3 regions of the Mesorhizobium sp. W067 genome follow, and region 1 is predicted to be linked to each of the others. Evidence: predicted binding sites of a transcription regulator. Region 1 holds the regulator's gene; each other region holds the start of a gene.
What was found. The regulator PhoB, encoded in region 1, activates phosphate uptake and scavenging genes when phosphate is short. The targets are predictions, from matches to a motif close to TGTCATNNANCTGTCAT.
Positions count from the first base shown of each region.

Region 2: a site for PhoB is predicted at 7,766-7,782, ahead of ACYG97_RS27795 (ceramide glucosyltransferase). Genes of this name have one in related genera too.
Region 3: a site for PhoB is predicted at 7,964-7,980, ahead of olsB (l-ornithine N(alpha)-acyltransferase). Genes of this name have one in related genera too.

Region 1 covers NZ_JBTTII010000001.1:4,183,951-4,193,719, forward strand. Annotated here, with positions in the region: gene ACYG97_RS20365 (ATP-binding cassette domain-containing protein) at 65-862, opposite strand; gene ACYG97_RS20370 (sugar ABC transporter permease) at 875-2,191, opposite strand; gene xylF (D-xylose ABC transporter substrate-binding protein) at 2,336-3,376, opposite strand; gene ACYG97_RS20380 (ROK family protein) at 3,643-4,878, shown strand; gene phoB (phosphate regulon transcriptional regulator PhoB) at 4,909-5,598, opposite strand; gene phoU (phosphate signaling complex protein PhoU) at 5,615-6,319, opposite strand; gene pstB (phosphate ABC transporter ATP-binding protein PstB) at 6,361-7,185, opposite strand; gene pstA (phosphate ABC transporter permease PstA) at 7,203-8,519, opposite strand; gene pstC (phosphate ABC transporter permease subunit PstC) at 8,516-9,769, opposite strand, start outside.
Region 2 covers NZ_JBTTII010000001.1:5,706,171-5,715,939, forward strand. Annotated here, with positions in the region: gene ACYG97_RS27755 (ATP-binding protein) at 1-849, shown strand, start outside; gene phoU (phosphate signaling complex protein PhoU) at 965-1,687, shown strand; gene ACYG97_RS27765 (magnesium and cobalt transport protein CorA) at 1,783-2,790, shown strand; gene ACYG97_RS27770 (GcrA family cell cycle regulator) at 2,935-3,453, opposite strand; gene ACYG97_RS27775 (aspartate aminotransferase family protein) at 3,812-5,011, shown strand; gene argF (ornithine carbamoyltransferase) at 5,030-5,941, shown strand; gene ACYG97_RS27785 (Hsp33 family molecular chaperone) at 6,050-7,081, shown strand; gene apaG (Co2+/Mg2+ efflux protein ApaG) at 7,268-7,660, opposite strand; gene ACYG97_RS27795 (ceramide glucosyltransferase) at 7,882-9,033, shown strand; gene ACYG97_RS27800 (O-succinylhomoserine sulfhydrylase) at 9,045-9,769, opposite strand, start outside.
Region 3 covers NZ_JBTTII010000001.1:3,843,732-3,853,500, reverse strand. Annotated here, with positions in the region: gene cysG (siroheme synthase CysG) at 1-266, shown strand, start outside; gene ACYG97_RS18775 (DUF2849 domain-containing protein) at 263-556, shown strand; gene ACYG97_RS18770 (nitrite/sulfite reductase) at 592-2,262, shown strand; gene ACYG97_RS18765 (phosphoadenylyl-sulfate reductase) at 2,237-3,001, shown strand; gene ACYG97_RS18760 (DUF934 domain-containing protein) at 3,123-3,656, shown strand; gene ACYG97_RS18755 (fatty acid desaturase) at 3,976-4,998, opposite strand; gene ACYG97_RS18750 (hypothetical protein) at 5,083-5,283, opposite strand; gene grpE (nucleotide exchange factor GrpE) at 5,543-6,172, shown strand; gene ACYG97_RS18740 (trimeric intracellular cation channel family protein) at 6,285-6,917, shown strand; gene olsB (l-ornithine N(alpha)-acyltransferase) at 7,025-7,900, opposite strand; gene ACYG97_RS18730 (response regulator) at 8,075-9,769, opposite strand, start outside.

The sequences.
Region 1 (9,769 bases):
GCATATTTAGCCGGCTTATCGATCTCGAGCATCAGTGAATACGACAGCTGACGATAGCGTGGTTTCAGGCCGCGATCTTCAGCGCACCCGGACCGGGAATGGCGCCGGGCGGGCACTTTCCCAGGATGATCATGCCGAGCACTTCGTCCTGGGTCACATCGGTGGTGCGCGCGGTGCCGACGACCTGGCCGTTCTTCATTACGCAGACTCGGTCGGCAAGCTCGAACACGTCGTGAATGTCGTGGCTGATCAGGAAAATGCCGATGCCGTCGGCCTTGATCTGCTTGACCAGTTCGCCGACCTGCGCCGTCTCCTGCGGCCCAAGCGCGGCCGTCGGTTCGTCCATGATCAGGATGCGGGCGTTGAACAGGATGGCGCGTGCGATCGCCACCGACTGGCGCTGGCCGCCCGACAGCTTGATTACCGGCTCCTTGAACCGCTGGAAGCGCGGATTGAGCCGGCTCATCACCTTGCGCGCCTCGGCCTCCATGGCGACATCGTCGAGTGTCCCCCACGCGGTCATCAGTTCGCGGCCAAGGAAGAGGTTGGCGGCAGCGTCGACATTGTCGGCCAGCGCAAGCGTCTGGTAGATCGTTTCGATGCCGTATTTCTTGGCGTCGCGCGGAGTGGAGATCGAGGCCTCCTGGCCGTTGACCAAGATCTGGCCGGCATCGCGCTTGTAGGCGCCCGACAGGATCTTGATCAGCGTCGACTTACCGGCGCCGTTGTGGCCAAGCAGCGCCACCACTTCGCCCGGGAAAAGATCGATGGACGCATCGTCGACGGCGCGAATGCCACCGAACGCGATCGAGATGTTGCGCATGTCGATCAGTGGCGTACCAGTGGGAGCAGTTTTTTCCATAATCGTTCCTCCCTAGACGCGCTTGCGGTAGACGGTGTCGAGCCAGACGGCGATGACCAGGACAGCGCCAACGACAATGCTCTGCAGCGGCGAGTCGATGCCGAGCAGCACCATGCCGGATTGCAGCGACTGCATCAGAAGCGCGCCGAGCATGGCGCCCATCACCGTTCCGGCGCCGCCCGCGAGCGACGTGCCGCCGATGACAGCGGCCGCGATCACCAAAAGCTCGTCCAGTGTGCCCAGCGCATTGGTTGACGCATTGAGACGGGCCGACGAGATCGCCGCGCTGATTGCAGCCAGCACACCCATGATCATGAACACCTTCATGGTCACCCAGCGCGTGTTGATGCCGGCGAGTTCCGCTGCCTCCGGATTGCCCCCGATGGCGAAGACATAGCGGCCGAAACGCGTGCGCTTGGTGATGAACGTCATGATGATGCCGACAATCACCGCCATCAGCACCGGTATGGCGATGCCATGCGCGATGAACAGCCCGCCTTCGGGAACGGTGATGCCGTTCTGCTGTGCATACTGGCGCACGATGCCGATCGGCCATGGATAGGAATTGGCGATCCACACGGCGCCGAGGATGGCCGCGCAAGCGACCACGCCAAGCAAGGTCTCGGCCCAGACGGGGCGCAGTGGAAAGCTGAAGCGCTTGCGTTGCGAGCGGCCGTTGAGCAGCGCGAAGGCGACCGCTGCGCCGGCGACGATGCCGACGATCCAGCTGGCAGCGGCGCCAATCGAGCCGCGTGGTCCGCCGCCCATCAGCTGGAAGGTGGCGTCGAGTGGCGCGACCGTGCGCCCGCTGGTGATGAGCCATGCCATGCCGCGCCAGACCAGCAGGCCACCAAGCGTCACGATGAAGGCCGGAACCTGCATATAGGCGATGATGAAGCCCTGGAACGCGCCGATCAGCAGACCAAGCACCACGCCGGCGGCAAGCGCGATGATCCAGAGCCAGGGGTTTCCAAGCTGGAAGCCGATGATGCGAATCAGGAATTCGGCCTGTGCCACGCCCATGATCATGCCGATCACGCCTTCGGCGGAGCCCACCGAAAGGTCGATGTTGCGCATGACGATGACCAGTACCATGCCGGTCGCCATGATCGCGACCGAGGACGTCTGCACCGACAGGTTCCAAAGATTGCGCGGCGTCAGGAAAAGCCCACCCGACAGGATATGTATGCCGACCCAGATGACCAGCAGCGCGCCGACCATGCCGAGCATGCGCGTGTCGAGCTCGGTCGCTTTCAGGAACCGGGCGACCGCGCCGAGTTCAGACGCTCGTGCCGTATCGGCCTGCGGATTTGAGGTCGTGTCGGTCATGATGTCCTCCAGCGGCTTGCCGTCTGGCGCGGATGCCGGACCACAGCCTAGAAGTTTGCCGCCGATGGCGGAAACACACAATTCTCGTAGAGAAAACGCCGCGGCTTGACAGCCGCGGCGCCTCATTTCTTCAAGTCGTCGAGATCAGTTGCAAGCCGCGACGCTGCCGGCGGCGACGCCCGTGCAGACTTCGTCCTTCTTGATCCAGCCGGCGTCGATGACGACGTTGAGGTTGTCCTTGGTGATCGCGACGGGGGTCAGGAACAGCGACTTGACGGTGTTGCCGCCAGGCGTGGTGAAGTCCTTGGCGCCGGCAATGTCGCCCGTCTTCTTGCCATCGGCAAGCTGCGAGGCGATCTCGGCGGCGTTCTTGCCGAGTTCGCGCGCGTCCTTCCACACCGACACCGTCTGCGTGCCGAGCGCGATGCGGTTCAGAGCGGCATGGTCGCCGTCCTGGCCCGAGACCGGAACCGTTCCGGCAAGGCCCTGCGCCGTCAGCGCGGCGACAACGCCGCCGGCTGTGCCGTCATTGGCCGCAACCACGGCATCGACCTTGTTGTCATTGGCGGTCAGGAACTGTTCCATGTTCTTCTGGGCATTGGCCGGCAGCCAGCCATCGGTATAGGCCTCGCCGACATTCTTGATCTTGCCCGAGTCGATGGCTTCCTTGAGCACTTCCATCGAGCCCGAGAACAGGAAATCGGCATTCGGATCCGAGCCAGAGCCCTTGATAAAGACATAGTTGCCCTCGGGCTTCGCCTTGAACACTTCGCGGGCCTGCATGCGGCCGACTTCTTTGTTGTCGAAGGTCAGGTAGAAGACGTCCTTGTTCTCGATCAGGCGATCATAGCCGACGACCGGAATGCCTTCGTCCAGCGCCTTCTGCACCGCCGGGCCGATGGCCGAGGCGTCCTGCGCCAGGATGATCAGCGAGTTGGCGCCCTGCGAGATCAGGCTTTCGACGTCGGTCAGCTGCTTGCCGGGATTGGACTGCGCGTCGGCCGAAATGTACTTGTCGCCGGCGGCTTCGATCGCCGTTTTCATCGCCGCCTCGTCGGTCTTCCAGCGCTCTTCCTGGAAGTTCGACCACGACACGCCGATGACCTTGTCCTTCGCCTGCGCGACCGACATCAGCGCCAGCGACATGGCGACACCCGCCAGCATGGCGGCTGCAAATCTGTTCATTATAACCCTCCCTGCGCCGCCCACGGCGCGACAAAACCGGCCCGAAGGCCTGCACAAAGAGGCTCCATTTTTTCGAGCCTCGAAAAAATACTGGTTCAATGATAAGGCACTGTCAACATCGATTATGATGGATTCTGATGGCGTTGCCGAATTTTTTCGAGCTCCGCAATAAACAATGACAGGGCTGCCGGCGTCTGCCAATATTTGGCTGGTGCCGTCGAACGCCTTCACTATCATGAGGCGCGAGGAGGCCGGGAGGAAAACAAATGTCGGTTGGGATCCGCCACGACGATCTGCGCCGTCGCAACCGTGCGATGGTGATTTCGGCCGTGCGCCGGGCCGGCCAGCCGTCGCGGACCGAGATTGCGGCGACCACCGGCCTCAGCCATTCGACGATATCGGCAATCTCGTCTGATCTAATTCAAGAAGGCATCCTGATTGAAGGCAAGCCTGGCGAGACCGGCTCGCTGAAACGCGGCCGGCCGCAGGTCGGCCTTGGCCTCAACCCGGAAGCGGCGGCGGTCATGACCGTGGTGCTGTCGCTGAACTTCCTCTCCGTCACCGTCATCGACTATGCCGGCCAGGTGGTCGCGGAAGAACAGCGCCGGCTCGACACGCTGACCATGCCGCGCGACGAGCTGATCGGCGAATGCGTAGCAATCGTCGGGCGGCGTCTCGCGGACCCGGACCTCGATGTCCAGAGCATCGCCCGCATTGCCATGGGCATCCAGGGCATCACCGATTCGCAGGCGCGGGCCATGCTGTGGTCGCCAATCACGCCACTGACCGACATTGCCTTCGCCGACATGTTGGAAGCGGAATTCGGCATTCCTGCCACCATGGAGAACGACTGCAATATGATGGCGGTGGCCCTGCAATGGCGCCAGCCCGAGCGCTACCGCGACAATTTCATCGCGATCCTCTTGTCGCACGGCATCGGCATGGGGCTGGTGCTGAAAGGCGAACTGTTCACCGGCACCCATTCCTCGGGCGGCGAGTTCGGCCACATGATCCACCGTCCGGGCGGCGCGCTCTGCCGCTGCGGGCGGCGCGGCTGCGTCGAGGCCTATGCCGGAAACTACGCCATCTGGCGCAGCGCCAAAATGATGGGCGAGGATGCCGAGCCGGTCGATATCGGCGACGCTGATATGCGCGCACTCGCCGCGCGCGCCCGCGAAACCGATGGCCCGGAGCGCGAAGCCTATCGCAAGGCCGGTGAGGCGCTCGGCTTCGGCCTCGGCAGCCTGTTTGCGCTGATCGACCCGGCGCCTGTCGCCATGGTTGGCGTCAGCGCCGCCGCCTTCGACCTGATCGAGCCGGCATTGCGCGAAGCGATCGCCCAGACCGCCGGCGGCCAGCATTCGAAATCGATCTCCTTCGACACCGAGCCCAACGAGCTGCCGCTGATCCGCGAAGGCTGTGCCATGCGCGCGCTCGGCTTCGTCGATCAGGAGATTTTCGCGCCGGGCATTCAGGCCAAATCCGGCAAGCATGTCGCCTGAATGGCCGGCAACGGCGCGACGCGCAGCATCCTAGTCTTCCCTGATCGCGTAGCCGGCGCCGCGAATGGTACGGATGACATCCGGCATGCGGCCGTTGTTGACCGCTTTGCGTAAGCGCCCGACATGGACGTCGACGGTTCGCTCGTCGATGTAGATCGTCTCGCCCCAGACATTGTCGAGCAGCTGGCTGCGCGAGAACACGCGGCCGGGATGGCGCATCATGAATTCGAGCAGCCGGAACTCGGTCGGTCCGAGCCTGATCTCGCTCTTCTTGCGGTAGACACGGTGCGACTCGCGGTCGAGCACGATGTCGCCGACCTTGAGCACGCTGGACAGCACTTCCGGCTTGGCCCGGCGCAGCAGCGCCTTCACGCGCGCCATGAACTCCGGCGTCGAGAATGGCTTGACCAGATAGTCGTCGGCACCGGTGGACAGGCCGCGCACGCGATCGCTTTCCTCACCGCGCGCGGTCAGCATGATGATCGGCAGCCGCTCGGTTTCGGGCCGCACTCTAAGCCGCCGGCAGAGCTCGATGCCGGAAACAGCGGGCACCATCCAGTCGAGCACCAGGAGATCGGGCACGTTTTCCTGCAGGCGGATCTCGGCCTCGTCGCCGCGTGTCACCACCTCGACGTGATAGCCTTCGGATTCGAGGTTGTAGCGGAGGAGCACGCCTAGCGGCTCCTCGTCCTCCACGACCATGATGCGTGGCGCGATCATAGGCAGTTCACCCTCATCAGGCCGGCGTGGCCATCGCCGTCTCGTCCTGCTTCGGACGATTGGCGGGCAATTGCTGGCCGGTCAGCACATAATACGCATTTTCGGCGATGTTGGTGACATGATCGCCGATGCGCTCAAGATTCTTGGCGCAGAACAAGAGATGCGTGCAGGCGGTGATGTTGCGAGGGTCTTCCATCATGTAGGTCAAGAGCTCACGAAACACGGACGTGTATTTGACGTCGATGCGCTCGTCGTCATTCCTGAGTTTTGCAAGAGCTGCCGCATCGGTGGCGGCATATTCCTCGACGACGCCTTGCACCTGGATCAGCACCAGCTGCGCCATGGCGTCGATGGAGTGCGAGAGGTCGCGCGGCGTGACGCTCAAGCCCACGGTGCCGACGCGTTTGGCGATGTTCTTGGCGAGATCGCCGATGCGCTCGAGGTCGCCGGCCATGCGGATCGAGCCGACCACGGCGCGCAGATCGTTGGCCATCGGCTGGCGCTTGGCGATCAGCGTGATGGCGCGGTCGTCCAGTTCGCGCTGGCGCGCATCCATGATGGCGTCGTCGGAAACGACACGCTGTGCCAGCGCATTGTCCGAATTGAGCAGCGCCCTGGTCGAGCCGCTGACCATCGAGCCTGCCAGATCGCCCATGTCGCGGATCAGCTTGCTGATCTGCCCGAGCTCTTCATCGAAGGAGGCGACGGTATGTTCACCCATGATCTTGGTCCTCGTGCCTGAAAATTCACCCGCCGGACGGCTCAGCCGAAGCGGCCGGTAATGTAGTCCTGGGTGCGCTTGTCGTCGGGGTTGGTGAACATCTTGTCGGTGGCGCCCTCCTCGACGAGATAGCCGAGATGGAACATCGCCGTGCGCTGCGACACGCGCGCCGCCTGCTGCATCGAGTGGGTGACGATGACGATCGTGTAGTTCTGGCGCAGTTCGTCGATCAGCTCCTCGACACGGGCGGTGGCGATCGGATCGAGCGCCGAGCAGGGCTCGTCCATCAGGATCACCTCCGGCGACACGGCGATGGCGCGCGCGATGCACAGGCGCTGCTGCTGGCCGCCGGACAGGCCGGTGCCGGGCTCCTGCAGGCGGTCCTTGACCTCGTTCCAGATCGCCGCCTTCTTCAGGCTCTGCTCGACGATCTGGTCCATGTCGGACTTGCGCTTGGCCAGCCCATGGATGCGCGGGCCGTAGGCGACGTTCTCGTAGATCGACTTCGGGAACGGGTTGGGTTTCTGGAACACCATGCCGACGCGGGCGCGCAGTTCGACGACATCGATGTTCTTGTCGTAGATGTCGTCTTCATCGAGCGTGATCTTGCCGGTCACCCGCGCCGAATCGATGGTGTCGTTCATGCGGTTGAGGCAGCGCAGGAAGGTCGACTTGCCGCAGCCGGACGGGCCGATCAGCGCCGTCACCTGGTTCTGGCGGACGTCGAGATTGACGTCGAACAACGCCTGCTTCTCGCCATAGAACACGCCGACCTTGTCGCCGCGCATCTTGATGACTTCGTTCGACTTGGCGTTCATTTTGTCGCCCACTGCATTCTCAAGGGACTGTTCGGTCATGATGTTCATACCAAATTGCCTTTTTTCTACCAGCGCCGCTCGAACCGGCGCCGGAGCACGATCGCGGTGATGTTCATGGCCATGAGGAAGACGAGCAGGATGATGATGGCGCCGGACATGCGCTCGACAAAAGCGCGCTCAGCCTCGTTTGCCCACATATAGATCTGAACCGGCAGCGCGGTCGCCGGATCGAAAGGCGTCGTCGGATAATCGGCGACGAAAGCGACCATGCCGATCAAGAGCAGCGGTGCTGTCTCGCCGAGCGCACGCGCCAGGCCGATGATGGTGCCGGTAAGGATGCCTGGGGCGGCAAGCGGCAGGATGTGATGGAACACCATCTGCATCTTGGAGGCGCCGAGACCTAGGGCCGCCGAGCGGATCGACGGCGGCACCGCGGCAAGGGCGGCGCGCGTGGCGATGATTATGGTCGGCAATGTCATCAAGGTCAGCACCAGGCCGCCGACGAAGGAAGCCGAGCGCGGCATGCCGAGGAAGTTGATGAACACGGCAAGGCCAAGCAGACCGAAGACGATCGACGGCACCGCCGCGAGATTGTTGATGTTGACTTCGATCAGGTCCGTAAAGCGGTTCTTCTTGGCGAACTCCTCCAGATAGATGGAGGCGGCGACGCCGATCGGCAGCGCCAGCAACAGCACGATCACCATCATGTAGAACGAACCGATGATGGCCACGCCCATGCCCGACGTCTCGGGCCGGCTGGAGGCGCCATAGCTGAACAGGCCGGTGTTGAAATGCTCGGCCATCACGCCGTCGGCTTTAAGCTTGTTCATCCAGTCGATCTGCTGGTTGGACACCTTGCGGCGCGCTTCATCGACGCCGAGGTCGATCTGACCCTTGAAGGCCGAGTCGAGGTTCGCGGCAGCCAGGATGTCGACGTCACGCGTCCTGCCGATCACCGACGGATCGGCGGAGACGATGTCGCGCAGCTGGACGCGGGCGCCTTCCGACAGGAAGCCCTTGAGCTTCAGCATCATCGGCCTGTTGGCCGGATCGATGCCGAGCTTGGCCACCAGCGCGTTTTCGGCGAGCTTGGGATAGTTCGCCTTGATCAGCACGGTAGGGTCGGTGGCGCGCTTGCCGGAGGGATCGATCACCTTCTCGTCGAAGGTGACCGGCAGCGTCACCGTCGTCTGCCAGAAGGCGGTGTAGCCTTTCGAGACGATGGTGATCAGCATGATGGCCAGGAACGCCAGGCCCACCGAGATCGCAATCACGCCATAGATGCGGAACCGGCGTTCGGCGGCATAGCGCGCCTTCAGCCCGATGTCGCGGCGCGGACGCGCGACGGCACCCGCCATCGTGTCCAGGGGGATGTCGGTCATTCGTACTGCTCCCGGTACTTGCGCACGATGTAGAGGGCGACGATGTTCATCACCAGCGTCAGCGCGAACAGCGTCAGGCCTAGCGCGAAGGCGACCAGCGTCTGCGGCGAGTTGAACTCGAGATCGCCGGTCAGCTGGTTGACAATCTTGACGGTGATGGTCGTCATCGCCTCGAACGGATTGGCCGTCAGATTGGCGGCGACGCCCGCCGCCAGCACGACGATCATCGTCTCGCCGATGGCGCGCGACGCCGTCAACAGGATGGCGCCGACGATGCCGGGCAGTGCCGCCGGCAGGATCACCCGCTTGATCGTCTCGGAGCGCGTGGCGCCGAGGCCGAGCGAGCCGTCACGCATTGCGCGCGGCACCGCGGTGATGATGTCGTCGGACAAAGAGGACACGACCGGGATCAGCATGACGCCCATCACCAGACCGGCGGTGAAGATGCTCTGGCCCTGGATGAAGGGCGAGCCGCCGGTGAGTGCCGCCGACAGGTCGCGCAAGAACGGTCCGAGCGTGACAACGGCGAAGATGCCGTAGACGATGGTCGGAATGCCGGCCAGCAGTTCCAACGCCGGCTTGACCACCGAGCGCACACCGCGCGAGGCATATTCGGACATGTAGACCGCCGACATCAGCCCGACCGGCACTGCCACCAGAAGGGCGACGGCGGCGATGTAGAGCGTGCCGGCGAGAAGCGGGATCAGGCCGAACTGACCCTGGCTGCCGCCGGAACCGGCGGCGGCGAAACGCGGATCCCACACCGTGCCGAAGAAGAAGCTCATCGGCGACACGCTCTCGAAGAAGGTGATGGTCTGGAACAGCATCGACAGCACGATGCCGACCGTGGTCAGGATGGCGATGGTCGAGGCCGCAAGCAGCCCCCACAGCATCAGCTTCTCGACGTTGTTGCGCGCCCTGGCGCGCGGCGCGATCTGCCTCAGCGCATAGAAGGCGCCGGCGACCGACAGCGCGAAGGTCAGCACGGCGCTGAACAGGCCGAGCCGGTCCTGGACCTGGTTCGCCTCGACCGCGATCGGGATCATATAGTCCTGGGTGTCACTGGCCAGTGCCACGCCCTTGGCGGCGAGCAGCGGCTGCAATTCGGCGAAAGTAGCGGGAAGTGCGGTATCGCCATCGAGCCGGCGCAGGCCCTTGGCCAGGCTCTTCACCAGGCTGGCGTCGAGCGCTTCGCTGGCCACCTTTGTGTCGGCGGTGCGCTCGGGCAAAGCGGCATGGATATGCCGGTC
Region 2 (9,769 bases), 1.5 Mb from region 1:
GGCGTGCTGTCGGGAACCGTCGCCTCCGATGCCGTCGACTACACCGAGAAGCTGCCGGTGGAACGGGCCTACCGGGTCAGCGCGTCCTCGGTCGGCCACGCCACCGATCTCTATGTGCTGGTATTCAAGGACCAGAGTGAGACGCGCCGCATCGACCGCATGCGCGCTGACTTCATAGCCAATGCCAGCCACGAGTTGCGCACCCCGCTTGCTTCAATCTCGGGCTTCATCGAGACGTTGCGCGGCCCGGCCCGCAACGATCCGGCGGCGCGCGAGCAGTTCCTGCAGATCATGCAGAACCAGACCGGCCGCATGGCGCGCCTCATCGACGATCTCCTGTCGCTGTCGAGGCTTGAAATGAAGCCTTACCTGAGGCCGGGAACCGAGGTCGATCTGCGCCAGACCATCGACAGCGTCATCGATTCACTAGGTCCGCTCGCAAGCGAGAACGGCGTCGTCATCGAACGCGACTACGCCGAGGGGCCGCTCGACGTGCCCGGAGACCGCGACGAGCTGTTCCAGGTGTTCGAGAATCTCTTGGAAAACGCCTGCAAATACGGCCAGCCTGGCGGACGCGTCACGGTGTCGATCGCGCGGGGCGAGGCCGGCCCGGAACCGGGCATCGATGTAACCATCAGGGACTACGGCCCGGGCATCCCGGAAGAGCACATACCGCGCATTACCGAGCGCTTCTATCGCGTCGACGTGGAGAGCAGCCGCACGCAGAAAGGAACCGGTCTTGGCCTGTCCATCGTCAAGCATATTCTGACGCGCCACAACGCCCGGCTTTCGATCAAGTCGGAGGTTGGCAAGGGCGCGGCGTTCACGGTCCATTTGCCGGCAGGCTGAGGCGGTACTATCTGCTAACTGCCTGTTTCTTCTTTCTGTCATCCGGCTAGCGTATCAGCACAGGGGTCGAGGAAACGACGCAAAAGGCCAAAGATTTAAGGAAGGCATTTCGCCCATGCAGTCCGTACACATTGTCAGCGCCTATGACGAAGAGCTGAAATACCTGGCGAAGCGCATCGCTGCGATGGGCGGCCATGCCGAGCGCATGGTCGAGCAGGCGATCCAGGCGCTGGTCAATGCCGATCCCGGCCTCGCCCAGAAGGTCATCCGCGACGACATCGTGCTTGACGATGGCCAGCGCGAAATCGACGACAAAGCCATCGTCATCATCGCCAAGCGCCAGCCCATGGCGACGGATCTGCGCGAGATCGTCGGCGCCATCCGCATTTCGGCCGACCTCGAACGGGTCGGTGACCTCGCCAAGAACGTCGCCAAGCGTGTGGTCAGCGTCATTGACGGCCGCCAGCCGACCAGCCTGTTTCGCGGCCTCGAGGCGCTGGCCGAACTCGCTTTGACCCAGCTCAAGGAAGTGCTCGACGTCTATGCCTCGCGCTCGGTCGAGAAAATAGGCTTCGTTCGCGACCGCGACGACCAGATCGACGCCATGTACACCTCGCTGTTTCGCGAGCTTTTGACCTACATGATGGAAGATCCGCGCAACATCACGCCGTGCACGCATCTGCTGTTTTGCGCCAAGAACATCGAGCGCATCGGCGACCACGCCACCAACATTGCCGAGACGATCTACTACATCGTCACCGGCGAGCAGTTGCCGGCCGAGCGTCCAAAGGGCGACAAGACCGACAAGGTTGCCCTGCCGGCGCTGCCGGTGAAGTGATCGCGCGCCCCTCGAACGCTTAATCATATTGCGCTAAACTGCCCGGATGTTAGCGTCTCGGTTCCTGGCCAAGGCCAGGCGCTCAGGAGGCTGCGATGGAATATGTCCGAGAGTTCAAGCCGGCGCCGGCATCGTCCGGCATCATCGCGTCGAGCGTCTACACCGCCGGCAAGCGGATCGCCGACATTCCGATCGAGGAAGCCGGTGAATGGGCCAAGAAGTCGGGCCATGTCGTCTGGATCGGGCTGCTCGAACCCGACCGCGAGCTTCTGCTGCGCGTCAAGGCGCAATTCCATTTGCATGAGCTGGCGATTGAAGACGCCGAACATCCGCACCAGCGGCCGAAGATCGAGCAATATGGCGATGCGCTGTTCATCGTTGCCCGCACTGCACAGCTGATCGACGGACGCGTCACCTTCGGCGAGACGCATCTGTTCGTCGGCTCCGGCTATATCGTCAGCGTCAGGCATGGTCCCTCGACCTCATACGCCGCCGTGCGCCAGCACTGGGAAAGCTGTCCGCACTCACTGGCCAAGGGCGAGGATTTCGTCCTCTACGCCATTCTCGACTTCATCGTCGACAACTACATGCCGGTGCTCGAGCAGATCGAGGACGAGGTCGAGGCGATCGAGGACAGGGTGCTGCTGAAGCCGATGACCGGTCCCGACATCGAGCGGCTCTACATGCTGCGCCGCGATCTGTTGCGCCTGCGCAATGCGGCGCTGCCGCTGGTCGAGGTCTGCCGCCGGCTGACCAGCGCCGACCTGCCGCAGATCCATACCGCCATGCATCCGCTGTTTCGCGATGTCACCGACCATATCCGCACCGTGCAGGAAAAGATCGACAGCCTGCGCGAGGTTCTGGCGTTCGCTTTCGAAGCCAGCCTGCTGGTCGGCCAGAGCCAGGAAACCGCGAACACCAAGAAGCTGGCCTCATGGGCGGCGATCCTGGCGGTGCCGACGGCGCTCGCCGGCATTTACGGCATGAATTTCGACGACATGCCGGAACTGAAGATGCAATACGGCTATCCCGTCGTATTGGTCTCGATCGCGCTGATCTGCTCGTTTTTGTATTGGCGATTTCGGAAGAGTGGGTGGCTGTGAGGGGGCAGGCAGCAGTAGGCAGTAGGCAGTAGGCAGTAGGCAGTAGGCAGTAGGCAGTAGGCAGTAGGCAGTAGGCAGTATAAGGTAGCGCCTCACGAGCGCTACCCCATTCCCTACTGCCCAGTCCCCAATCCCTATTCCTAACTACCGGCTCCTGCGCCGCTCTGAAGCTGGCTGGAACGCCACCCTTGCGTGGTACTTGCAGTAAGGTCCGGTTTCAGCCGCCTCGTTGCCGCAGAAGTTGAAGTCTTCCGACAGCGGGTCGCCATTCGGCCATTTGCAGGTGCGCTCGGTGAGATCGGTGAGCTGCAGATGCCGCGAGATCGGCACGACGACGTTTTCGACCGGGCGGATGTAGTGGCGCGCCACTGGCTCGGCGTCGAACTGCGCCTGCAGCGCGTTCGCCCCGATCGACGTCGTGACATGGCGCTGCGTGGTTGCGGCGCGAGGCACCGATTTCTGGATCGAAGATCCCTGCGTTGTCTTCTTCTGACGCGCCGGCGTCGCGGTCGAGCGTCCGCGGCCCGACAGCTTCAGCCGGTGCACCTTGCCGATGACCGCGTTGCGGCTGACCCCGCCGAGTTGTGCGGCGATCTGGCTTGCGCTCAAGCCCTCCGACCACAGTTTCCTGAGAAGTTCGACCCGCTCGTCAGTCCAGTTCATGAGACCGCGCTCCTGCTATGTGTGCGGCAGCCGGAATCCGTTCCCGACCCGGCAATCTTTGCCGGGGCAGACACCACATATATTAGGTGATTAGGTCCGCCGCACGAAATCTAGTTATTTCCCGACTACAATTACCTCATGTGTTGACTCGGTGACAAGAGTCCCAGGTGCAACACGAATCGGTTTTTTAGGTTTTCCCCAACTTGCCCGGTCGCTTATGAGCCGGCGTCTCGTCGGGAGCTTGCCGCGCGCCTCTGCGCGACGTTTTCGTTGACTTCATGGCCGAAAAACACGATAAGCCGCAAAGGCCGCCGCTTTGGCGGCTTTTTTGATTTTTCCGGTACCGGAGACGCATATAATGAGCGGTTCGGCGCTTTACGAGACCTTTGCCCGCGCCCCTTTGGCCTTCGACCATGGCGAAGGCACCTGGCTGGTTACCGACAAGGGCGAGCGATATCTCGATTTCGCTGGCGGCATCGCGGTCAATTCGTTGGGCCACAGCCATCCGCATCTGGTCTCGGCGCTGACCGAACAGGCGGCCAAGCTCTGGCACGTCTCCAATCTCTACGAGATCCCGGGGCAGGCCCGGCTCGGCGAGCGGCTGGCTGACGCCACCTTCGCCGACAAGGTGTTCTTCACCAATTCCGGCGCCGAGGCGCTCGAATGCGCGATCAAGACGGCGCGCCGCTACCAGTTCGTCAAGGGCCATCCCGAGCGCTTCCGGGTCATCACCTTCGAAGGCGCCTTCCACGGCCGCACGCTGGCGACCATCGCCGCCGGCGGCCAGTACAAATATCTCGAAGGTTTTGGGCCCAAGGTCGAAGGCTTCGACCAGGTCGGCTTCGACGACATCGACGCCGCCGAAAAGGCGATCACACCAGAGACCGCCGCGATCCTGATCGAACCGGTGCAAGGCGAGGGCGGCATCCGCCCGGTGCCGACGCAATCCTTGAAACGGCTGCGGCAGCTCTGCGACCAGCACGGCCTGCTGCTGATCTTCGATGAGGTCCAGTGCGGTATCGGTCGCACCGGAAAGCTGTTCGCGCATGAATGGACCGGCGTGACGCCCGACATCATGGCGATTGCCAAGGGTATTGGCGGCGGCTTTCCGATGGGCGCGTGCCTCGCCACCGACGACGCTGTCGTCGGCATGACGGCAGGCGTGCATGGCACCACTTTCGGCGGCAATCCGCTGGCCATGGCGGTCGGCAACGCTGTGCTCGACGTCGTGCTGGAAGACGGCTTCCTCGAAGACGTCCAGCGCAAGGCATTGCTGATGAAGCAGGGCCTGGCGGCGGTCGCCGACGAATTTCCTGATGTCATCGAAGGCATCAGGGGCAGCGGCCTGATGCTTGGCCTGAAATGCGCCATGCCCAACACCAAGGTCAACATGGCGCTGCGCGACCAGCATCTGCTGGCGGTGCCGGCAGGCGACAACGTCATTCGTCTGCTGCCGCCGCTGACCGTCACCGACGCCGAGATCGGCGAAGCGCTCGATCGCATCCGCGCCGGCGCCAAGGGCCTGACCGACGCCATCGCCGCGGCCGCCGCGAAGTAATCCCGAGAACCATTCCCGATGAGCCTTCGCCATTTCACCGATCTTTCCGCCGTTTCCGAAGGCGATCTGCGCCTGATGCTGGACGATGCGGTGGTGCGCAAGGCGCGCCTCAAGGCCGGCGAACGGACCAAACCGCTCGAAGGCAAGGTGCTGGCCATGATCTTCGACAAGCCGTCGACGCGCACGCGCGTGTCCTTCGACGTCGGCATGCGACAGCTCGGCGGCGAGACCATCATGCTGACCGGCACCGAAATGCAGCTCGGCCGTTCCGAGACCATTGCCGACACCGCCAAGGTGCTGTCGCGCTATGTCGACGCCATCATGATCCGCACCACGTCGCATGAGCGGCTGCTCGAGCTGACCGAGAATGCCACGATTCCGGTCATCAACGGGCTGACCGACGACACCCATCCCTGTCAGCTGATGGCCGACATCATGACCTTCGAGGAGCATCGCGGTCCGGTTGCCGGCAAGACCATCGCCTGGACCGGCGACGGCAACAACGTGCTGCATTCGCTGCTCGAAGCTTCGGCGCGGTTCCGCTTCAACCTGAACGTCGCAGTGCCGGAAGGCAGCGAGCCGGCGCAAAAGCATATCGACTGGTCGAAGAGCAATGGCGGCAAGCTGCACTTCACCCGCTCGCCCGAGGAAGCCGTCGACCAAGCCGACTGCATCGTCACCGACTGCTGGGTGTCGATGGGCCAGGAACACCGCGCCCGCGGCCACAATGTCTTCTCGCCCTATCAGGTCAATGCGGCGCTGATGGCGAGGGCCAAGCCCGACGCCCTGTTCATGCACTGCCTGCCGGCGCATCGCGGCGAGGAAGTCACCGACGAGGTCATCGACGGTCCGCATTCGGTTGTCTTCGACGAAGCCGAGAACCGGCTCCACGCCCAGAAGGCGGTTTTGGCCTGGTGTCTGGGCGCTTGATCTCCAGGCGCTTGATCTCCAAGCGCTTGATCCGGGGCGGCGCGATGCCTATTTGCGCCCCATCACGCAAATCAAGCGCGTTTGGACGCATGCACCCCTCCGGGCCGCATGGCCGCGCCCTGGAGCTTTGTCATGTTGGAAACGCATCAAGTGACTGAACATCACCCCAGACTCGGCGAGTTCGGCTATGCCGGCGACGATCATGTCGTACCCTTCGAGGTCGGCCCGCTCGACGTGCGCGGCCGCACCGTGCAACTCGGGCCGATGCTCGACGCCATCCTCAACCGTCACGACTATCCCGAGCCGGTCGCCCGCCTGCTCGCGGAAGCCTGTGTGCTGACGGTGCTGCTCGGCACCTCGCTCAAATTCGAAGGCAAGTTCATCCTGCAGACCCGCACCGACGGCCCGGTCGACATGCTGGTCGCGGATTTCTCCACGCCTTCGGCATTGCGCGCCTATGCGCGTTTCGACGCCGACCGGCTGGAGGCCCTGGTGGCCGCAGGCCAGACCTCGCAGCAGACGCTGCTGGGCAGCGGCGTTTTGGCGCTGACCATCGACCAGGGCGCGCACACGCAGCGCTATCAGGGCATCGTCCAGCTCGACGGCGAGACGCTGGAGGACGCCGCGCGCACCTATTTCCGCCAGTCGGAGCAGATCCCGACCGACCTCAGGCTGTCGGTGGCCAAGCTGCTGACGCCAGGTCCCGGCGGCGCTCGTGAGCAGTGGCGCGCCGGCGGCATCCTGGCGCAGTTCCTGCCGCAGTCACCCGAGCGCATGCGCGTGCCCGACATTTCGGGCGGCGACGGCGATCCGCGTGACGTGACGCAGGAGCCGGCCGACAATTCGTGGCGCGAGCTGGTGGCGCTGCTCGGCACCATCGAGCCGACCGAGCTGATCGACCCGACCATCGGCGCCGAGCGGCTGCTCTACAGGCTGTTCCACGAACATGGCGTGCGCGTCTTCGGCGGCGTGCCGGTCGCCGACCAATGTTCCTGCTCAAGGGACAAGATACGCGGCATCCTCGAGGGGTTTTCCGCGCAGGAGATCAAGGACAGCACCGAAGATGGCGGCATCCACGTCGCCTGCGAGTTCTGCTCGAAGCAGTACGACTTCGACCCGGCGGAGTTTGCAACTCAGTAGCATCTCTTCCTTCTCCCCGTTCACGGGGAGAAGGTGCCCGAAGGGCGGATGAGGGGCAGCGCGAACTTTGGTGAATGGCCGCGCATAGCCTACGTCATGTGCGTGGAAGATAACCTCATGAGTCCGGCGGCGCCCCTCGTTGCACTGCCGGGCATTTCTCCCCGTATAGAGATGGGGAGAAAACCCCTAATTCACCGTCCGCCGCGTCCCCGGCAGATCCAGCGAAAACGCGGGAATAGCGACGTCGAACGTCTCGCCCTTTTTGTTGCGCATGGTGTAGTGGCCGACCATGAAGCCGGAGGGCGTCGAGAGCGGGCAGCCTGACGTGTATTGATAGCTGTCGCCGGGATTGAGCTCAGGCTGGTCGCCGACCACGCCGGCGCCGCGCACTTCCTCGATCCGGCCGCTGCCGTCGGTGATGTGCCAGTAACGCGACATAAGCTGCACGAAATCGTCCGACTGGTTGTCGATCGTCACCTGGTAGCCCCAGACATAACGGTTCTCCGCCGGGTCCGAGCGGTCCTCCAGGTAGAACGGTCTGACCTGCACTTCGATGTTGCGCGTGACGGCGCGATACATGGGCTGCTCCGGTTGCGCGGCAAGGAACATTTGTCGCGCTATGCGGTTTGATACGCGCACAACGGCATGTCCTGCCAGCCTCAAAGCGGAGGTGCCGACAAACAATGTCATTTAAGTGACACATGACAGTGTTGGTGTGGGCAAACCTTGCCGGCGACTCAAGGCCCATCTGTCGACTGACAAAGCAGCCGCGAGCGGCCTTTCCGGAGTGACCAGATCTCATGGAACTAGCTCTCACAGCCGCCTTCGCTTCCTCCGCTTTGCTTCTTTCCAATCTCGCCAGCATCCTGCTTGCTTCGTCGAAACTGCAAGCGCGTCGCCTTATCCCTCCGCCGTCCGACGAGCAGCCACCGGTCTCGATCGTCGTACCGTCGCGCGGCGTGGAGCCGTTCACACAAGAGACGCTGCAGCGAGCCTTCTCGCTCGACTGGCCGCGCTACGAACTGATCTTCTGCGTCGCTCACGCCGACGATCCCGTCGTCAAACTGATAAACAGGGCGATCGTCCTGTTTCCCAACGTGCCGGCCCGGCTGCTGATCGGCGACGACCGCGTCAGCAGCAACCCGAAGCTCAACAACTGCGTCAAGGGCTGGGAAGCGGCGCGCTATCATTGGGTTATTCTGGCGGATTCCAACGTGCTGATGCCAAGGGATTACGTCCAGCACCTGATGGCGGCCTGGCGGACCAATACCGGGCTTATCTGCTCGACGCCGATCGGCTCTCGGCCGGATGGCTTTTGGGCCGAGGTCGAATGCGCGTTCCTCAACACGCTGCAGGCGCGCTGGCAATATGCCGGCGAGGCGCTCGGTCTCGGCTTTGCCCAAGGCAAGAGCATGCTGTGGAACAAGCCGATGCTCGATACCAGTGGCGGTATCCGTGCGCTGGCCGCCGAGATCGCCGAGGATGCTGCTGCAACCAAGCTGGTCAACGGACTGGGCCTGCACGTCAATCTCGTTGCCTCGCCTTTCGAGCAACCACTGGGGCAGCGCCGACTTCCCGACATCTGGTCGCGCCAGGCGCGCTGGGCGCGGTTGCGCCGCGTCACTTTCCCGCTGTTTTTCGCACCCGAGATCCTGACCGGCGTCGCCGTGCCGTTGGCGTTGGCGCTGGTGGCGGCCGCAAGTGCCGGCATCAGCCTGCCGGCCACGGTGTTGGCCGTGCTGACGGCGGCCTACATTCCCGAATGCGCGCTGGCCGCGGCCAAGGGCTGGCACCTGTCGCTGCGCATGGTCCCGGCGATGATGGTGCGCGACATGATGCTTCCCGCCATCTGGGCGCGCGGCTGGCTGAGCGGCGCCGTCGACTGGCGCGGCAACATCATGACCATCGGCACCAAGACGGCCGAACTGGAAGAGGTTTCGTCGGGAGCGTGACGCCTCGCGGCCTATCCGGCTGCCTTCAGCGCCTGCGCAACGTCCTCCAGCAGATCGTCCGTATCCTCAAGACCGACCGACAGCCTGAGCGTTCCCGGCCCGATGCCAAGCTCGGCGCGAGCTTCGTCGCTGAGGTTCTTGTGCGTGGTGGTCGCCGGATGGGTGATCAGGCTCTTGGCGTCGCCGAGATTGTTGGAGATCAGCACGATGTCGAGCGCGTTCTGCAAGGCGAAGGCCGCCTGCTTGCCGCCCTTGACGTCGAGGCAGATCAGCGTCGATCCGCCCGTCATCTGCTTCTTGACGATGTCGGCCTGCGGGTGGTCGGCGCGGCCGGGATAGATGACGCGGGCGATTTCCGGCCGTCCTGCCAGGAAATCCGCGATCTTGGCCGCGCTTTCCGTCTGCTGGCGCACCCGAACCGGCAGCGTCTCCAGGCCCTTGAGCAGCGTCCAGGCGTTGAACGGCGACAGGCTCGGGCCGGTGTGGCGGAAATAGTCGTGCAAATTCTCGTCGATCCATTTCTTGTCCGACAGGATGATGCCGCCGAGACAGCGTCCCTGGCCGTCAATGTGCTTGGTCGCGGAGTAGACGACGATATGGGCGCCGAGCTGCAAGGGCTTCTGCTGCAAGGGCGTGGCAAAGACATTGTCGACGATCAGCCTGGCGCCGATCGAGGTGGCGAGCGCCGCCACCGCTGCGATGTCGACCACTTCCAGCGTCGGATTGGTCGGGCTTT
Region 3 (9,769 bases), 340 kb from region 1:
AAGTCGCCGGGCGGCTGATCGAGGCCGGCCTGTCGCCGGACACGGCGGTTGCCGTGGTCGAGAATGCCAGCTTGCAGAACCGCCGCCGTTTCCACGGCACGCTGGCCGATTTGCCGTCGCTGGAAGCGCGCGCCGATCTGGCCGGTCCGGTGATGACCATCATCGGCGACGCGGTTGCCGGCGCCAACTTTGAACGTTCCGAGCCGCTCGCGGCACATAACTATGAGGGCGCCGCCAACGCGGCCGGCGCAGAGGTCGAGCCATGAAGATACTGACCGCAAACCGCCTCTCCGACGGCATCGCCGTCTGGTACGCCGACGGCGGCTGGGCCGAGACGGTCGACCATGCCGACCTTGCCCATGACCAAGCGGCAGAGGACAGGCTGGAAGCAATCGGCGCCAAGGCCAACGCCAACAATCAGGTTGTCGACGTCAATCTGATCGACGCTGAAGTCGTCAATGGCATCGTCGTGCCGGTGCGGCTGCGCGAAAAGATCCGCGCCGCCGGCCCGACCATCCGGGAAGATCTGGGCAAGCAGGCTGCGCGGGCAGCGTAACAAAATACGGGCGGACGCGCCCTGAAAGACGAAACATGTACCGCTACGATGAGTTCGACCACGATTTTGTCCAGGCCCGCGTCGCCGAGTTCAGCGACCAGGTCGAACGCCGGCTGTCCGGCGAGATCACCGAGGATCAGTTCCGGCCGCTGCGGCTGATGAACGGCGTCTACCTGCAGCTGCACGCCTACATGCTGCGCATCGCGGTGCCCTATGGCACGCTGAACAGCGCGCAACTGCGCATGCTCGGCCACATCGCGCGCAAATACGACAAGGGCTACGGCCACTTCACCACGCGCCAGAACATCCAGTTCAACTGGCCGGCGCTGTCCGACATTCCGGCGATCCTGGCCGATCTCGCCAGCGTCGAGATGCATGCCATCCAGACCAGCGGCAATTGCATCCGCAACGTCACCGCCGATCATTTTGCCGGCGCCGCCGCCGACGAGGTCGCTGATCCGCGCCCCTATGCCGAGATCCTGCGGCAATGGTCGTCTGTGCATCCGGAATTCTCGTTCCTGCCGCGCAAGTTCAAGATCGCGGTGACCGGGGCCGAGCGCGACCGCGCCGCCATCCAGACGCATGATATCGGTCTGCATCTGAAGAAGGACGCCGCCGGCGAGCTCGGCTTTGCCGTCTATGTCGGTGGCGGCCAGGGCCGCACGCCGATGGTGGCGCGCAAGATCCGCGACTTCCTGCCGGAAGCCGACCTGCTGTCCTACTGCACCGCGATCCTGCGCGTGTACAACCTCTATGGCCGCCGCGACAACAAGTACAAGGCGCGCATCAAGATCCTCGTCCACGAGACCGGCGTCGAGGAAATCACCCGCCAGGTCGAGGCCGAATGGCAGGAGCTGAAGGACGCCGAGCTGAAGCTGCCGGAAGCCGACATCCGTGCCATCGACGCCTATTTCGCGCCGCCGGCACTGACCGCCCGGCCGGAAGGCGACGCGGCGATCAAGCTGGCGCGGCTCGATTCCAAAAGCTTCTCGGATTGGCTCGACCAGAATGTCGTGACGCATCGCCATCCCGACTATGCCGCGGTGACGATTTCGCTGAAAGGTATCGGCGAAGTGCCGGGCGATGCCACCGACAGCCAGATGGAAGCGGTCGCCGACATCGCCGAGAAATACGCTTTCGACGAATTGCGCGTCAGCCATGAGCAGAACCTGATCCTGCCGCATGTGGCGCGCGCCGATTTGAAAGCGGTCTACGACGCTTTGGTCGACATTGGCCTCGCGACGGCCAATTCCAACCTGATCAGCGATATTATCGCGTGCCCTGGCCTCGACTATTGCGCGCTGGCGACGGCGCGCTCGATCCCGATCGCGCAGGAGATTTCGCTTCGCTTCGCCTCGCTCGAGCGGCAGCGCGAGATCGGCGAATTGAAGCTCAAGATTTCCGGCTGCATCAATGCCTGCGGCCATCACCATGTCGGCCATATCGGTATCCTCGGCGTCGAGAAGAAAGGCTCCGAACTGTACCAGGTGACGCTTGGCGGATCGGCCGACGAGAACACCTCGGTTGGCGAAATCATCGGCCGCGGCTTCTCTTCGGAAGAGATCACGGACGCCATCGAGCAGATCGTCGACACCTATCTCGGCCTTCGGCTCGGTCCCAGTGAACGTTTTATCGACGCCTACCGCCGTGTCGGTCCCGCGCCGTTCAAGGAGGCGCTCTATGCTGGCGAAACCAAGGCCGCTTGACCGCATCGTCGACGTCGACGACAGCATCGCCGCCAAAGCGGCGGGCTTCGACGCGCTGTATGGACATCTGAGCCCGCTCGACATCATCGAACGCGCGGCGAGCGAATTGTTTCATGACGAGATCGCCGCCGTGTCGTCCTTCGGCGCGGATTCCGCCGTCCTGCTGCATATGATCGCCAAGGTCGACCGCACGCTGCCGGTCATCTTCCTGGACACCGGCAAGCATTTCGAAGAGACGCTGGGCTATCGCGATGCGCTGGTCGCCGATTTCGGGCTGACCAACATCAGGGTGATCAAGCCCGAAGACGCGGCGCTCGAGCGGGTCGATCCGACCGGCAATCTGCACCAGAGCAATACCGATGCCTGCTGCGACGTGCGCAAGGTCGAGCCGCTGGCGCGCGGCGTCGCCCCCTTCCGGGCCTGGCTGACCGGCCGGAAGCGCTTCCAGGCGGCGACGCGAGCCGCGCTGCCGGTGTTCGAGGCGGTCGGCCCGCGCGTACGCATCAATCCGCTGGCGCACTGGACGACATCCGACCAGGCCGACTACATGCGCGCGCATGCGCTGCGCGAAAATCCGCTGGTTGCGTACGGCTATCTGTCGATCGGCTGTTTCCCGTGCACGCAGCCGGTGCAGCCGGGAGAGGATGCGCGCAGCGGCCGCTGGGCCGGTCATGCCAAGACCGAGTGCGGCATCCATCTGTCGGGACTGGAAGTGTCGCTGACCGACGCATCGCTATAGGATATACTGATATTCAGGTGAGAACGGCCTGTGCAAACGGCGGCTTCCACCCGGAGGCCGCCGGTTTCGTGTGGACCGGCTTTCGCGGACTTTCGATTTTTTGGGGCTTTAGGAATTTTCGATGACTGAACAGACCACAGCGGAGACCCGCCTCTGGACCCCGACGGGTTTTCGCGAAGACGAGTGGAGCCATGCCGAAAGCGCAGACGCGCTGACGGGCAATGGCCGCTTCATCCTGCCGTTGCAGGCATTTCTCGGCCTCGATGCCGAAGTGCGGCGCTCGGCCAAGGAGCGGCTTGGCGTCGCGCTGCAGCCCGGCGACCAGCTGGAAAAGATTGTGGATCTGCTCGACCAGCTGTCGCTGGTGGCGCTGGCCTTCCCGGCCTTCAGCGATGGCCGCTCGTTTTCCAAGGGCGAATTGCTGCGCAGCCGCTACCATTTCGAGGGCGCGGTCCGCGCCACTGGCCAGGTGCTCGTCGACCAGCTGCCGCATATGCTGCGCCTCGGCTTCGACGAGTTCGAAATCTCCAACCCGGTTCTGCTGAAGCGCCTCGAAGAAGGCCGCACAGGCGGGCTGGGCCTTTACTATCAGCCGACCGAAGCGTCGGAGCCGAAGGGGCCGAAATACTCCTGGCGGCGCGTTCGCAACAGCTGACGCGACGGTAATTCCGCCTGTCTTTACAAAGACTGTGATCGGGCCTTCTCCTGGCTGTCCGGACGGAAATATCCGCCGGGCGCGAGGGAGGAATCGGCGCTCATCGGCGGCAACACCAATGCACCGTCCATCATGATCGCCGAAAAGGCGCCTGACATGATCAGGGCTGCAAGGTCTGGATGCGCGAGGAGCGCAAGGCTGCCTGAGCCGGTTTTTGGGAGATGCCGCCGCGCCTTCGGTGCGGCGGTTTTTTTCTTTGTCTTACGGAATTCCCAAGCGAAAGCCCGGAAAACCGCCTCACACTTTGCTGGAATTGCTTTTAGGCCAAGGCCCGCGCTTCGCGAAACGAGACCAGCTTGCGGCGGTTCTCGTCCCACAACGCAAGCTTGACGCAGCGCAGGCTGTCGAGGAGCGTGACGCGGCCGATGCCGCGCAGTTCGGGATAGTCGCGCAGCACTTCCTGCAGCCGGTAGCCCGGCACCTTGGCCGAGAGATGGTGCACGTGATGGACGCCGATATTGCCGGTGAACCAGTTCAGCACCGGCGGCAAATCATAATAGGACGAGCCGTGCAGGGCGGCACGCTGGAATTCCCACTCTTCGTCCTTCGCCCATTCCGTCTCCTCGAACTGGTGCTGGACGTAGAACAGCCAGATTCCGGCCGATCCGGCCAGGATCACGATCGGCAAATGGACGATCAGGAAAGCGCCGGGGCCGACCAGCCAGATAAGCAGCGCTGCCGCGACCGCGATGCCGAGATTGGTGGTCATCGACGACACCCAGGGCGTCAGGCCGCCGCGCATCATGCCGACCGGCAGCCTCTGCTCGAAGATGAACAGCCAGATCGGGCCAAGGCCGAACATCACCAGGGGATGGCGGTAGAGACGATAGGCAAGGCGTCCCCGCCAAGACAGCTGCCGGTATTCAGCAACCGTCAACGTCCTGATATCGCCCATGCCGCGCTCGTCAAGATTGCCGGCGCTGGCGTGATGGGTGGCGTGCGCGCGCCGCCAGCAATCGTAAGGGGTCAGCGTCAGCACGCCGAGCGCGCGGCCGATCCAGTCGTCGGCAGTGCGGTTGGCGAAGAAGGAGCCGTGGCCGCAATCGTGCTGGATCATGAAGATCCGCACCAGAAAACCGGCGGCGGGAAGGATCAGGATCAAGCCCCACCAGTGGCCATAGGAATAGGCTGCCGAAGACAGCGCCCACAGCGTAACGAAAGGAATAAGGGTGATGGCGAGTTCAAGAGTGCTGCGTCGCCGGTCGGGCTTCTTGTAGCGCGCCAGGATCTTCAACCAGGCGCGCTTGCTGTTGGCGGCCGTCTCGGGGGAAATCATGTTCATCAGGAAGCATAGGCGGGGCGTCCCGCTGCCGCAAGGAAAAGCTCACGCAAAATTACTGCGCGTAATTGTCGCGCGATAGCATCGCTATTGACGGCGTTGGCCGCCGGCCATGCTGGCTTCTATGCCGTCCAGCCGGTCGAGCAGATCCCGGAAACGGGCGGGAATGTCGGCCTCGGTGCGGAAGGCCGGCAAGGTGCGCAAGAAGCGCGTCGTCGCCTCGGTGCCGAACTGGCGCCTGATGTCGGCGGCGAGCTCTTCGCTTCTGTTGCCAGTATTGCGGTCCATTGTCTCAAATCCTGTGTCGGTTTCAAAACTCCTCCAAGCTTTGAATGGTTCCCCATAGCGGGGTATTGGCAAGCAAAGGCTGCCGTTACGGTAAAGTTTGAATTAATTTTGAACGTCCTTGCGCCCCGCACCAAGTCCGACGGGCAGCCCGCAACATTGCCTGCTGTGGGGCGTCCTCCTGGGCTTGCCCCTTGATTTTTGGCCGCCAAACCTCGATATCGGGCGCAAATCCAAACCATTCGAATGACGGGAAATGGCGATGAGCGACCAGACAAAAGACGAACGCGCGCCCGAGGATATCGAAACGGCCGAGGCCGAGCGCACGCAAGGCGGCATCGACGGCGACTATGAAGCGCTGGTGCGGCTGCTGAAGGAAAACGAGGAGCTGAAGGACCGCGCGCTGCGCGTCGCAGCCGAGATGGAGAATCTGCGCCGCCGCACCGCCCGCGACGTGCATGATGCGCGCGCCTATGCGGTGGCCAATTTCGCCCGCGACATGCTGTCGGTGTCGGACAATCTGCGCCGCGCGCTCGATGCTATCCCCGCCGAGGCGAAAGCGGCCGGAGATGCCGGCTTCAAGGCGCTGATCGACGGCGTCGAGATCACCGAGCGCGCCATGCTGTCGACGCTGGAACGGCATGGGGTGAAGAAGCTCGAACCGGAAGGTGAGAAGTTCGACCCGAATTTCCACCAGGCGATGTTCGAAGTGCCCAATCCCGATGTGCCGGCCAACACCGTCGTCCAGGTCGTGCAGCCGGGCTATTCGATCGGCGAGCGCGTGCTGCGGCCGGCCATGGTCGGGGTCGCCAAGGGCGGCCCCAAGATCGCGGCCACCGAAGCGCCGGTCGAGCCGGGGCCGGTGAACGAGCAGGCCGAGAAGGATGCGTGAGTAGGGTAGGCAGTAGGGAATAGGGAATAGGGAATAGGGGCAGGCGTATCAATCGCGCGGCTTCGTGTTATTCATACTTTCCCTAATTCCCAATCCCTACTACCTCATGTCCCTGACACCCATCGACCTCCTCGACTATGCCGGCGTCGCCGTCTTTGCCGCGACCGGGGCGTTGGCGGCTTCGCGCAAGCAGCTCGACATTATCGGCTTCCTGTTTCTGGCCAGCGTCACCGGCATTGGCGGCGGCACGCTTCGCGACGTCATCCTCAACCTGCCCGTCTTTTGGGTCGCCAACTCCGGCTATGTGCTGGTTTGCGCGGCGGTTGCGGTGCTGGTCTTCTTCATCGCCCACCGCGTCGAATCCCGCTGGAAATGGCTGCTCTGGCTCGACGCCATCGGATTGGCGGCCTTTTCCGTAATGGGCGCGGCCAAGGGGCTGGCCATCACCGGCTCGCCGGTCGTCTCCGTTGTTATGGGCGTGTTGACCGCCACATTTGGCGGCATCCTGCGCGATCTGCTGGCCGGCGAGCCATCGGTGCTGCTCAGGCCCGAAATCTACGTCACCGCCGCACTCGCGGGCGCCGGCCTCTACACACTTGGCGATCTTGCCGGCCTGCCGCCGCTCGCCTCGGATATTGCCGGCTTCGTCGCGGCTTTCCTGGTGCGCGGCGGCGCGCTGAAATTCGGCTGGACCTTTCCGTCCTACAAGAGCCGCCCGGGACGGCGACCGGAGGATATTCCGTAGGGAGAGGGAATAGGGAATAGGGAATAGGGAATAGGGAATAGAGAATAGTCGGTAGTCAGCAATTCGCGGCAGCCTTCACTACTGCCTACTGCCTACTGCCTACTGCCTCACGCCGCAAAGCGCTGCGCTTCCCCGCCATAATAGTTGACGTAGCGGGCGCCGATTTCCTTGACCGGCATCACCACGAACACATCGACGGTGGAGAACTCACGGTCGATGACGCAGCCGTCGCCGATGCGGGCGCCGACGCGCAGATAGCCCTTGACCAGCGGCGGCATGGCCGCGATCGCCGCCTTGGCGTTGACTGCCTCGATCGGCATCAGATCCATCGAGCAATAGCGGCCGGAGACCGCCCGCACATCCCAGGCGGAGTTGGTCCGGCAGTGATGGGCAAGGTAGGTGAGCGCCTCGGCATGCGCAGCCGGCACCGTGCCAGGGAACGAGGCACAACCGGTCATCACGCCGATCTCATAGTGGTTGATGTAGGCCCAGATGCCTTGCCACAGCGCCTCGATGGTGCGCTTCGAGCGGTATTCCGGCAGCACGCAGGAGCGGCCGAGCTCAAGGAAGCGCTGGCCGGGATGGCGGGCGATCAGCTTGGTCAGTTCGAACTCGCCTTCGGAATAGAAGCCGCCGGCGGTCGCGGCAATCTCTTGCCGCAGCAGGCGGTAAGTGCCGACGATGCGGCGATGCTCGGGGCCGGAGATCGAAGTGTCCAGCACGAGGAGATGGTCGCACAGCGGGTCGAAGCGGTCGGCGTCGCGCCGGTCCTGCGCCTGGAACAGGTCCTTCCTGGCGCCAAGCTCGTCATAAAACACCCGGTAGCGCACTTCCTGCGCGGCGGCGATCTCGGCCTCATTGCGGGCAAGCCGCACTTCGAGATTGCCGATACGGCCCAGCGGTGCGCCTGTTGCGACGGCATCGGCGTTCCGCGCGGCGAGCAAAGCGCCGCCTGCGCTGGGCCGAGTGTCACATTCCGGCATAACTGTATGCACGAGTGATTCTCCTTCGAGCCATCCCTCTTGGCACGGGGATACGGTGTAGGTGCAACAGGATTGTGACAGTACCGTGATACGGCGCGACGGGCAATACTTCGTCGGCTGGCGAAAACCCTCATTCGGCTACCTACGTGACGCGAGGATTTATCCAGCGTCGCTTCAGGCGGCCACCTGGCCCTCGACGGCATGGACCAGCGCGTCGGGATCGAGCGGCTTGGTGACGAAGCCGCTGGCGCCATGGGCGAGCACGGCGTGGCGGGTCTTTTCCTGGCTGTCGGCCGAAAGCACCATGATTGGCACCGGCGGCACAGCCATTTCCTCTTCGTGGCGGCGGATGGCGGCGATCGCGTCCAGCCCGTCCATCACCGGCATGTGCAAATCCATCAGCACCACATCGAAGCGATTTTTCAGCCCGGCTTCGGTCACCGCCTCGACCGCGGCCTTGCCATTGCCGACCACTTTCACGCGATGTCCCGCCTTCAAAAGCGTGGCGCGGGCAAGCATGGCGTTGATGTCGTTGTCTTCGGCGATCAGCACGGACAAACCTTGCTGGCGCCCGCCATGGGCACGAAGCGAGGACGCGCCGGTCTTTTCCGGCTTGGGCGGCGGCAAGGCAGGGGCATGACTGGTCAGCAGCACGCGCAGCAGGGTTTCGCCGCGCACCGGCCTCGCCAAGAAGGTGGCGTAGCCGCTGGTGCGGAATTCGCCAAGCATGCCGCGGTCGGTCGGCGCGATCAGCGTGATCGCCTCGCAATCGGCAAAGCCACTCTGGCGCAGGCGCTTGAGCAGTCTGCCGTCGCCGTCCTCCAGGGCCGCGTCGATCAACAGCACATCGCAATGTTCGGCGAAGGGCGTCGCCTGGGAAGCGGTTGCGGCGACGTCGACGGCGCCGCCATGGGCGCGGATGGTGCGGGCGATGGCGTCCGCCTCGACGGCGTTCTTCGACACGATCACGGCGCGCCGGCCGGCCAGGATGTTCTGCCGGTTCTGCGGTGCTTCGGTTGCTCCTGCGGCCGGGATCTCGAAGACGAATTCCGATCCCTCGCCAAGCCGGCTCGACACCGAAATGGCACCGCCCATGGCGGCGACCAGGCGCCTCGATATGGCCAGACCGAGGCCGGCGCCCCCATGGGTGCGGGTCGAGGTGCCGTCGGACTGTTCGAACTCCTCGAAGATGCGCTCCATATCCTCTTCGCGCAGGCCAGGGCCGGTGTCGGCGACGGTGAAGCAGATGCGGTCGCTGGTCTCGGTGCGGGCCCGTGCAACCGAAACCAGCACGCCGCCGGTGTCGGTGAACTTGATCGCATTGCCGATCAGGTTGAGCAGCACCTGCCTGACTCTTCCCGGATCGGCCATGATCATCTGTGGCACGTCGGGCTCGACATGACAGCCGAGGCCGATGTTCTTGGCGAAGGCTTTCGCCGCCATCAGTTCGATGATGTTGTCGGCGATTTCGCGCAGCGATGTCGGCTGCGGCTCCGGGTCGAAACGGCCGGCCTCTATCTTGGAATAGTCGAGCAAATCCTCGATGAGCGCCAAAAGGGCGCTGGCCGAGGTCGAGACAGCGCCGACATAGGTGCGCTGCTCGGGCGACAGATTGGTGTCAGCCAGAAGCTTGGCCATGCCCATGATGCCGTTCATCGGCGTGCGGATCTCATGGCTGACGGTGGCGAGGAAGCGCGACTTGGCCTGGCTGGCATATTCGGCGCGCTCGCGCGCGGTGATCAACGAGGATTCGGCGCGCTTGCGGGCGGTGATGTCACGGGCAATCGCCCGGTGCGAGACGGCGCCGCTATCCTTGTCGCGCACCGACAGTTCGATCCACGAGAACCAGCGCGGACCGTTCGGCGTGCG